3 regions of the Neobacillus sp. BP17 genome follow, and region 1 is predicted to be linked to each of the others. Evidence: riboswitches for the same ligand, from Rfam matches in the RefSeq annotation. Region 1 holds a riboswitch; each other region holds the start of a gene.
What was found. Region 1 has a riboswitch for cobalamin ahead of AC4QJR_RS15070 (ribonucleoside-diphosphate reductase subunit alpha). Riboswitches for the same ligand answer to the same signal wherever they lie in the genome.

Region 1 (3,184 bases):
TCGACGACAACCAGACCTTTAGCTGTAAATCCATTTCGGGCGGAAATAAACTTCCCATAAGTACGGATGTAAAAGGGTTTTCCATTCTCGTCAATTTCTAATTGAACACCGCCAAAGAAAATTTTCTTCGGATATTTCATACGAATATGCCGCTCAATATTTTTATTAAAATAAGAGGAAGGGGTAAATATCATTTCTGATTTGATGAATTTAGGATTCGCACTAGAATCCGTTGCACTTAAGGTAAAGTAACCAGGTGTACTGTTTCCTTTCCACCATTTAAAAAATCCGGAAAACTCCACAGGTGCAATATATACATAGTCATCGTTCAGCTTTTGAATTTGCAGGTTCCCAAGCTCATAATAGCTTGTGTTCGGAACTTGTCCAAACGCTTTTTTCATTTTATTGCGTGCAAACTGCGGTGGAACACTGGCAGGTGTTTCTTTCTCATCAAAAGTTTGAATTTCAACCTTTTCATCCATCTTGGCAACTTCATACTTTTGATCAGCATTAAAGATAAATGCGATTAAGAAATAAATTCCAAGGCCTAGACTTGCAAGGAAGAGAATTCCTTTAAGTACTCTTTCTGTGCCTTTGGCAAGAACGGCCCCAACAGCGGTTAGGAGAATAGCTAACGGCCATACCGAGGTGAAATTTCTATCATAATTAGTAAAATAATAGAATACAAACACTGCTATCATGAGTATCAAAACAAGTGCAATGAACACGCCGATTTTGAGTGTTTTTCCCTCTTTTTTACTTTCCTTTTCAGGTTTAAAAATTGGTATTAGAACAAGCGCAGCAGCTATCCCAATAATCAATGTAAATAGAATAATGTTCCCCATAAAAATGCCTCTTTTCAATTTGGTCTTTCTTCATATACGGATATTCAATCAAATTAGTTTCATTTTAAAAAAATAATAGACTTGAAATATCATAAAGACTATACTATTATTAATAACATTGATTCACTACATATTGTTTTTATTTTTAAAAAAACAACTATATATTGTGTTAGCCTTAAGAGAAGATGCCCATTGTGGCTTAATAGGGAATCTGGTGTAAATCCAGAGCTGCCCCCGCAACTGTAAATGCTGACGAAATGAACAAACCACTGTATAAGATTGTCTAATCTATTAGGTACTTATATGGGAAGGGTTCAAAGTAGATAGAAGCATGAGTCAGGAGACCTGTCTTTCTTAAGATGTTTCAACTTCTTCGGGGATTGAGAAGATGAACGGTGGCGACAGGAGGCATGGATAGTTAATTATTTCCTTTTGTAATGTTATCGTTTCATCCGCTCAATTCCCGTTGAGCGGATTTTTTTATTATAGGGGGAAATGAAATGAAAATTGAGGAACTGCAATCTGAACATAATTACGTTTTAGAATCTATAGAACAAGTTTCAGAGAAATATCAGATTAATACAATGGAACTTAGAAACAAACTAAGTCAACTTGATGTAACAGAACTAGAAGCAAATCAACAAGCTCTAGTATATGCAGTGAATCAAATCGCAATGGACCAGCCGGATTGGACATTTGTCGCTGCCCGTTTATATCTGAATGAACTATATGGAAAGGCTGCAAAAAGTCGCGGATATGAACGTTCTCTAAAATATGGAGATTTTTATAACTTAATAAAAGAATTAACAGATATAGGGATCTATTCTAATGATCTTTTAAACTTATATAGTAAGGATGAAATCGACCAGCTGGCGAAAGAGATAAATCCAGAACATGATTTATTATTTAATTACATAGGGTTATTTTTACTAGCGGATCGTTATCTTGCTCAAGATTATAATCGAAATGTTTATGAACTTCCCCAGGAACGGTTCATGATTATTGCAATGACCCTCATGAAGGATGAAAAAATGACTGAACGCCTGCATCTTGTGAAGGAGGCATATTGGGCATTAAGTCATTTATATATGACGGTTGCCACACCGACTCTTGCAAATGCGGGGAAAAGCTTTGGGCAGCTTTCTTCCTGCTTTATTGATACAGTAGATGACTCACTTGATGGCATTTATTTAAATAATTGGGATATTGCCCGGTTAAGTAAAGATGGCGGAGGAATTGGAATCTATTATGGTAAAGTTCGCGCCCTAGGTTCCGATATTAAGAGATTTAAAGGAAACTCATCTGGTGTGGTTCCGTGGATAAAATTGGTAAATGATACAGCTGTCAGTGTTGATCAGTTAGGTCAGCGTCAAGGGGCCATTGCTGTGTACCTTGATTTGTTCCATAAAGATATCATGAACGGGTTTCTTGACTTGAAAACAAATAATGGGGATGAACGCCGTAAAGCCCATGATATTTTCACAGGTGTTTCCATACCAGACCTCTTTATGAAAAAGTTGGAAGTGAAAGATGAGCACGGTAGAAGTATAGGACAGTGGCATACATTTTGTCCTCATCAAGTAAAACAAATGATGGGCTGGAAGGATGAACAGGGGAATCCGCTTGGACTAGAGGACTTTTATGATGAAACAGATGTTAAATATTTTACCGAAAAATATGAAGAGGCCGCAGCTAACCCGCTTCTACCTCGCAAAACTTACCGTGCCATGGATATCATGACACGGATCATGGTTGCTCAATTAGAGACAGGCACCCCGTACATGTTTTATCGTGATGAAGTAAACAGACAAAATCCAAATAAGCATGTATTGGGTAAAGGTCGAACTTCCATTTTTTGCAGTAATCTTTGTACAGAAATTGCTCAAAATATGTCCGCAACGACGATTGTGAACGAATATCAGAATGATGAAGGGCATATCGTGATTGTTCGGAAACCAGGAGATTTCGTTGTTTGCAATTTATCTTCTATTAATCTAGCAAAAGCAGTACCGGCGAATGTCTTAGAACGTCTCATTCGTATTCAGGTAAGAATGCTCGATAACGTGATTGATTTAAATACCATAACGGTTGGACAGGCTCAGGTTACGAATAAAAAGTACAGAGCCGTTGGGCTTGGTACATTTGGCTGGCACCACTTATTAGCATTAAAAGGGATGTACTGGGAATCTGGTGAGGCGGTTAATTATGCAGATCGTTTGTATGAGGAAATTGCGTTCCATACTATCAGTTCGTCAATGGAGCTGGCAAAGGAGAAGGGGGCTTATAGCCAGTTTAGTGGTTCTGAATGGCATACCGGAGAGTATTTTGAACGGAAAGGT
Region 2 (3,184 bases), 540 kb from region 1:
TTCTTTTTGTATTGTAGACCATTTTAAAATTCTAATTTTTTCCAGAAGATGATGAGACATTCTTCTAGAGTCATTTAAGAATTTGTTTCATAATCTTCTCAATCTTCAGGGAAAAGTCAGACTTTTGGCAGGCAGTCAAACAAGATAGAAGGCTTGACACTTTAAAAGCCATAGCCATAAATGACTACATTTTTGCCGTGAATGAAGCGGTGAATAACAAGATGATGCATTATGCTGGCGTCATGACAGAGGAGTCAATATTCTTATTAAAAAAAACCAGACAAGATCGCTCTTCTGAGGTGACCAACATGGATTACAAAATAAGGGAATGAAAAAAGCACTTGATATATTATATTTGTTAGACTAGTATAATTATTATCTCTTAAAATTACATATGAATTTGTTAACAATTAGTTAAGATGCCTTTAGGGCTTAATAGGGAATCTGGTGCAATACCAGAACTGTCCCCGCAACTGTAAGTGTGGACGAAATAGACAAACCACTGAATCGATTATTTTTTTGTCGATACGGGAAGGGTCTAGAGTAGGGAGAAACACAAGTCAGGAGACCTGTCTTAGCTTTTTTAGTTTCGATTACTTCGGGGGTTGAGAAGATGGAACGTTTAGGCAAAAAGGAGTATTTAATATTTTCTTTTTGTGCTGACGTTTTATCCGTTCAACTAATGTTGAACGGATTTTTTTGTGTTTGATTCTAAATCTTTTTGAGGTCTCATAGTTTAGATGTAGATTAAGAAGAAACAAGCTTTAAAAAATTGAATAGATTAGGGATAGGTGCACATGAAAGAAAAATGTGCTTAAAAGGGAAGTACGGTTTAAATCCGTCACGGTACCCGCCACTGTATGGGGAGTTCATTGCAAATGTCACTGAAGGAATTCGGGAAGACGCAAAGGAATGATGAACCTAAGTCAGGAGACCTGCCTATACCTAAAGAGCTTCAATCAACCTACGGGAACATAGGTAGAAGTGCTGAACATACATCGCTATTTTTTTGTGTGTATAAATTCTGCACCCCTATGTCCATAGGGGTGCTTTTTTTACGTAAAAAACGAAAAGGAGAGTGTGACATGACTACTTGGAATTTACAAGGGACGAAACACCATGTTTTCATTTGCAACGGCAGCAGCTGTATGAGAAAGGGTGGGGAGGAAGCAACACAAGCGATTCGGAATGAAATCATCAATTTAAACTTAGATTCACTCATACATACAACAAGAACGAGATGCAATGGGAGATGTAAGGACGCTCCCGTTGCCATCGTCTATCCGTCCGGGACTTGGTATAAAAATGTAACCCCAGAAGTGGGAACTACAATTGTAAAGCGTCATCTGGCGGAAGGTCATTGCCTTCAGGAGCATGCGATCTATCAATATTCCGAAGCAGGATTCATGCAGCCAGAAGGGTCGGAATGCGTCGAAGGAGTACAAAAAGCGGATAAAGAAAAGATGTAACAGCGGATTGTAGCTGGAGTCTAGCTTGGAAATTTGGAAGGTGGCGTAATAGTGTGAAAGGCAAATTATTGGTGATTGGTTTTGGCCCTGGTGATGAAAAACATATTACCGGACGGGCAAAAGAAGCTATTCAAGAAAGTGATATCATCATCGGCTACAAAACCTACGTTGATTTAATCAAGGTATTAATAACTGGAAAGCAAATCATCAGCACAGGTATGACAGAAGAAGTGAGCCGTGCCCAGGAGGCTGTGAAGCAAGCTGAGCTAGGTTACACGGTAGCCGTCATTTCGAGCGGGGATGCCGGTGTATATGGAATGGCAGGACTGGTCTACGAAGTGCTAATTGAAAAAGGCTGGAAAAAAGACTCAGGGGTAGAAGTGGAGGTGGTCCCTGGCATTTCCGCGATCAACTCCTGTGCTGCATTATTAGGCGCGCCGGTCATGCATGATGCCTGTACGATCAGCTTAAGTGACCATTTGACACCTTGGAGCTTGATCGAGAAACGAATCGAAGCGGCCGCTCAAGCTGATTTTGTGATTGCCTTATACAATCCAAAAAGCGGGAGAAGAACACGGCAGATCATGGAAGCACAAAAAATCTTACTAAAATATCGCTCCCCAGACACCCCTGTAGGATTGGTAAAGAGTGCTTTCCGTGATAGTCAAAAAATCGTCTTAACCAATTTACAAGAGATGCTAGAACATGAAATTGGCATGTTAACCACCGTTTTAATTGGTAACTCTTCCACATTTTTTTACGATGGCTTGATTATCACACCGCGCGGTTATCAACGGAAGTATACATTAAATCAGGCAATACAGCCGTTGAAACCACATCAGCGTCTGCAGAAGGAAGCTGAACCATGGGCACTGGAGCAAGCGGAAGATGTAACATTGGTGAACAAAAAACTAGTCACCCCTACCTCAGTGAAAGAGTCGCCAAGAGAGCTGGCTGAGGAAGCCTTGGAAAGGATCCTTGGTGAGGACGATGGACCATCCCAAGGTTTAATGGTGAAGCAAGACTTTCAATCTATTTTTGAGGTAGCGGTCAGCCCAGGTGTCGCCAATAAAAAATTTACAGCGAGTCAGATGGTCATTCTTTCCGAAATCGTTGGAGAAGAAGGGGTCATGGAATACACACAAGACCATTATATGAAGCTGCAAATTTTAACCTCTAAGCCTGATGAGATTATTGAAAAACTTACGGCGGCCAACTTTTTGATTGCTCCTGTTGGCGACGTATTAACTGTAAAAGCCTGTGATTTTTGTGATGGAGAAAAGAAGGATTCCATCCCTTATGCCGATGAGCTGCAGGAAAGGCTTGGCGGCATGGAACTCCCCAAAGAATTGAAACTGGGTGTGAATGGCTGCGGCATGGCCTGTTATGGAGCGGTAAAAGAGGATATTGGCATTGTCTACCGCAAGGGAGCGTTTGATTTATTTTTAGGAGCCAAGACAGCCGGAAGAACCGCACATCCTGGCCAAATCGCAGCGGAAGGGATTGCACCGGACCAAATTGTCAGGGTCATAGAGGGGATTGTTCAAGCGTACAAACAAAAGGCCTATCCAAATGAACGTTTCTATAAATTTTTTAAACGGGTCAAAGAGGTTCAAGGTTTTGTGTACCAGGATATCACACCAAACCTTAAAATCGAAGCGGCTGTTTGCGGGGAGTAAAGGGAAGAAGTCTAGCGGTCAATTGGTAGGGAAGGC
Region 3 (3,184 bases), 2.7 Mb from region 1:
AACCTTGAATATGAGCTTGATTATACAGCGATTCCGATTCAAAAGCTTGTGCGAATACAGGTGGAGAGCGGACTAATAGTGGCAAATTATATTCGTGAAAATCGATAAAGATAAACACGGAAGAACCTTGTTGTATTGTCTGTAAAAGACCTAAAATGATAGAGGGGAGTGTAGTAATGCCGCTACCTATGCTTACACATAAAGATAAAATTGAAACAGAGGATGAATTACGTTCAATTATGGGGGCACCTAGTGAACTAGTTAGAAAAAAGGTGATTTCCTATATAGACAATCATTGTAAGGATTTTATTTCACGTTCACCTTTTCTAGTCATTTCTACTTCTGATGCTTCCGGATATTGTGATGTTTCTCCTCGTGGAGACATGCCTGGGTTTGCACTTGTACTTGATGATAAGCATATCGTTATTCCAGAAAGACCAGGGAATAAAAGAATAGATACAATGCGTAACATTTTATCCAATCCAAGGGCAGGTCTTCTTTTTTTAATACCTGGATTAGGAGAGACGTTAAGAGTGAATGGAAAAGCGTATCTGGTGAAAGATGACATCCTCCTTGAACGAATGGCACATCATGGGAAGAAACCTTTAGTAGGGATCTGCATTGAAGTGGAGGAATGCTTTATTCATTGTGCAAAAGCGATGAAACGTTCAGGCCTTTGGGAACCAGAAACATGGAGTGAAAAGGATTCACTTCCAAATGCAGCCAAAATCCTCTTAGACCATACCAAAATTCCCGATATGTCAGAAAAGGATTTGGAAAAGGTACTTCAAGAAGATTATAGGACCGAGCTCTATTAAAGGAAGATATAGAGTTTTCTTAAATAGCATCATATTGGTTATTTTTCGGAAAATTATGTACTTCAAATTATTAATATGTTATAGTAAGTGAAAATTCCATATCGTGTAAGAATTGGTGCCAAGCTAAGGCTTGGCTTAAAAGGGAAGAACGGTGTAATTCCGTCGCTGTCCCGCAACTGTAAATCGGAGTGAATCACAAATACCACTGTCTGTACGACGGGAAGGTGTGAGGAACGATGATGATAAGCCAGGAGACCTGCCAAATTCCAGTACACACCAAATACCTACGTGGAAATAGGTGGTGACCTTCATTTGTACGACAAGCGAGTTATGAGTATCAATGTTTTTGCATGTCTTTTAAACATAACTTTAACTTGATTGTAGAGCCATTTCCATTTTGCGGAGATGGCTTTTTTGTATTTGGGAATTTTGTAACTATAAAAAGGAGGAAGGAAAATGAATTTAGTCAGTACAGCAATTGGTTACCCATACATTGGTGATAACCGGGAATGGAAACGGTGTGTAGAATCTTATTGGAAGTCTGCGATCTCAGAGGAGCAATTTAGCTTAGAGATGAAAACAATCCGCTTAAATAATTTGAAGCGACAGCATTCATTAGGCTTGGATTTACTAACTGTTGGGGATTTTAGCTTTTATGACCGGATGCTAGACCATGCGGCAATGTTCGGAATGGTTCCAAATCGTTATCAGTGGACAGGCAATGAAGTAAATCTATCAACCTATTACGCAATGGCACGCGGGGGAAAGAATGTAGTAGCATGTGAAATGACAAAGTGGTTTAACACCAACTATCACTACATCGTTCCTGAGTATGAAGGCCAGTCATTAAGATTAACGAAGAATTACATCTTAGATTATTTCTTAGAAGCCAAACAGGAATTAGGTCTAATGACAAAGCCTACTTTAATCGGTCCTTTTACTTTTGTGAAATTAGCGAAAGGATACGATGCCAAATCGAAAGCATTGTTTATTTTAAAACTCCTGCCGCTCTATGCACAAGTATTGCAGCAACTTGTAAATGCAGGTGCTCAGTGGATTCAAGTGGAAGAACCCGCTTTGGTCCTTTCACTTACAGCAGATGATGTAAAACTAGTCCAGGAGATTTACAAACAATTAGCAGAACAAGTACCAGCTGCCCGAATCATGTTACAAACCTATTTTGAAGGACTATCAGTGTATGAAGAGCTATCTCATTTACCGGTTGCGGGGATTGGACTTGATTTCATCCATGGTTCTGAAGAGAATATGGCTTCACTTCGAAAACACGGCTTCCCACAAGACAAAGTATTAGGAATTGGCATCGTAAATGGACGGGATATTTGGCGGGCGAATTTGGCTGAAAAAGCATTTAATATAAAAGCTATTTTATTATTAAGCGGTGTAAAAGAAGCTTGGATTCAGTCTTCATGTAGTTTACAGCATGTACCTGTGACAACGAAGGCAGAAACTCGCTTAGATGCCACTTTAAAAAATGCTCTATCATTTGCTGATGAGAAAATTGTAGAGCTGACACAGTTAACAGCCTATGTGTGTGACGAGGCGTGGGCAGGAAATAAGAGTGTGTCACAAAGTATGAAAGCAACCCAAGCATTAGTGCAGCATGAGGCGAGGAAAAATGCACGGGTGAAGGGGCTTGAATTACAAGTAAAACCCGAACATTTTGCCCGTCCATTGACATTTAATGAACGCCAGCCTCTACAGAAGGTGGCATTAAATTTACCAGATTTTCCAACCACAACGATTGGCAGTTTCCCTCAGTCGGATCAAGTAAAACGTACACGCACAACCTGGCGGAAAAAGGAACTCACCGACGCTGAATACGCAGCGTTCTTGAAGGGTGAAACAGCTCGTTGGATTCAAATTCAAGAAGAGATTGGACTGGATGTTTTCGTCCATGGTGAATTTGAGCGAACGGATATGGTTGGATATTTTGGAGAAAAACTAGAAGGGTTTGCTTTTACAGAAAAGGCATGGGTGGTATCCTATGGTTCACGCTGCGTAAAACCACCAATTATTTTTGGTGATGTCGAGTGGGTCGCTCCAATGACCGTGAAGGAGGTAGAAGCGGCCCAGCAATTAACGTCTAAGTATGTGAAAGGGATGTTAACAGGTCCTGTCACCATCTTAAATTGGTCTTTTGTCCGTGATGATATTTCACGTGAACAAGTAGCCAGCCAACTCGCCTTAGCGCTGAGAGAAGAGATTCAAGCGTTAGAAGATGCAGGCATTGCGATAATTCAAGTAGATGAACCTGCATTGCGTGAAGGATTGCCATTACGTAAAGAAAAATGGTCGGAATATTTGGCGTGGGCGGTTAATGCCTTTAAGTTAGCCACCTCCAGTGT

Region 2: linked by a shared signal. The riboswitch ahead of AC4QJR_RS12460 ((2Fe-2S) ferredoxin domain-containing protein) and the one ahead of AC4QJR_RS15070 (ribonucleoside-diphosphate reductase subunit alpha) in region 1 are both predicted to bind cobalamin.
Region 3: linked by a shared signal. The riboswitch ahead of metE (5-methyltetrahydropteroyltriglutamate--homocysteine S-methyltransferase) and the one ahead of AC4QJR_RS15070 (ribonucleoside-diphosphate reductase subunit alpha) in region 1 are both predicted to bind cobalamin.

Annotation. Positions count from the first base shown of each region.
Region 1 is NZ_CM184198.1:3,104,948-3,108,131, reverse strand. Features, by position in the region: gene AC4QJR_RS15075 (hypothetical protein) at 1-845, opposite strand, end outside; cobalamin riboswitch at 1,012-1,211, shown strand; gene AC4QJR_RS15070 (ribonucleoside-diphosphate reductase subunit alpha) at 1,346-3,184, shown strand, end outside.
Region 2 is NZ_CM184198.1:2,568,801-2,571,984, forward strand. Features, by position in the region: partial or broken gene AC4QJR_RS12455 (transcriptional regulator) at 102-260, shown strand; cobalamin riboswitch at 401-591, shown strand; cobalamin riboswitch at 773-957, shown strand; gene AC4QJR_RS12460 ((2Fe-2S) ferredoxin domain-containing protein) at 1,086-1,469, shown strand; gene cobJ (precorrin-3B C(17)-methyltransferase) at 1,523-3,148, shown strand.
Region 3 is NZ_CM184198.1:422,443-425,626, forward strand. Features, by position in the region: gene AC4QJR_RS02100 (M14 family zinc carboxypeptidase) at 1-108, shown strand, start outside; gene AC4QJR_RS02105 (pyridoxamine 5'-phosphate oxidase family protein) at 177-818, shown strand; cobalamin riboswitch at 915-1,096, shown strand; gene metE (5-methyltetrahydropteroyltriglutamate--homocysteine S-methyltransferase) at 1,275-3,184, shown strand, end outside.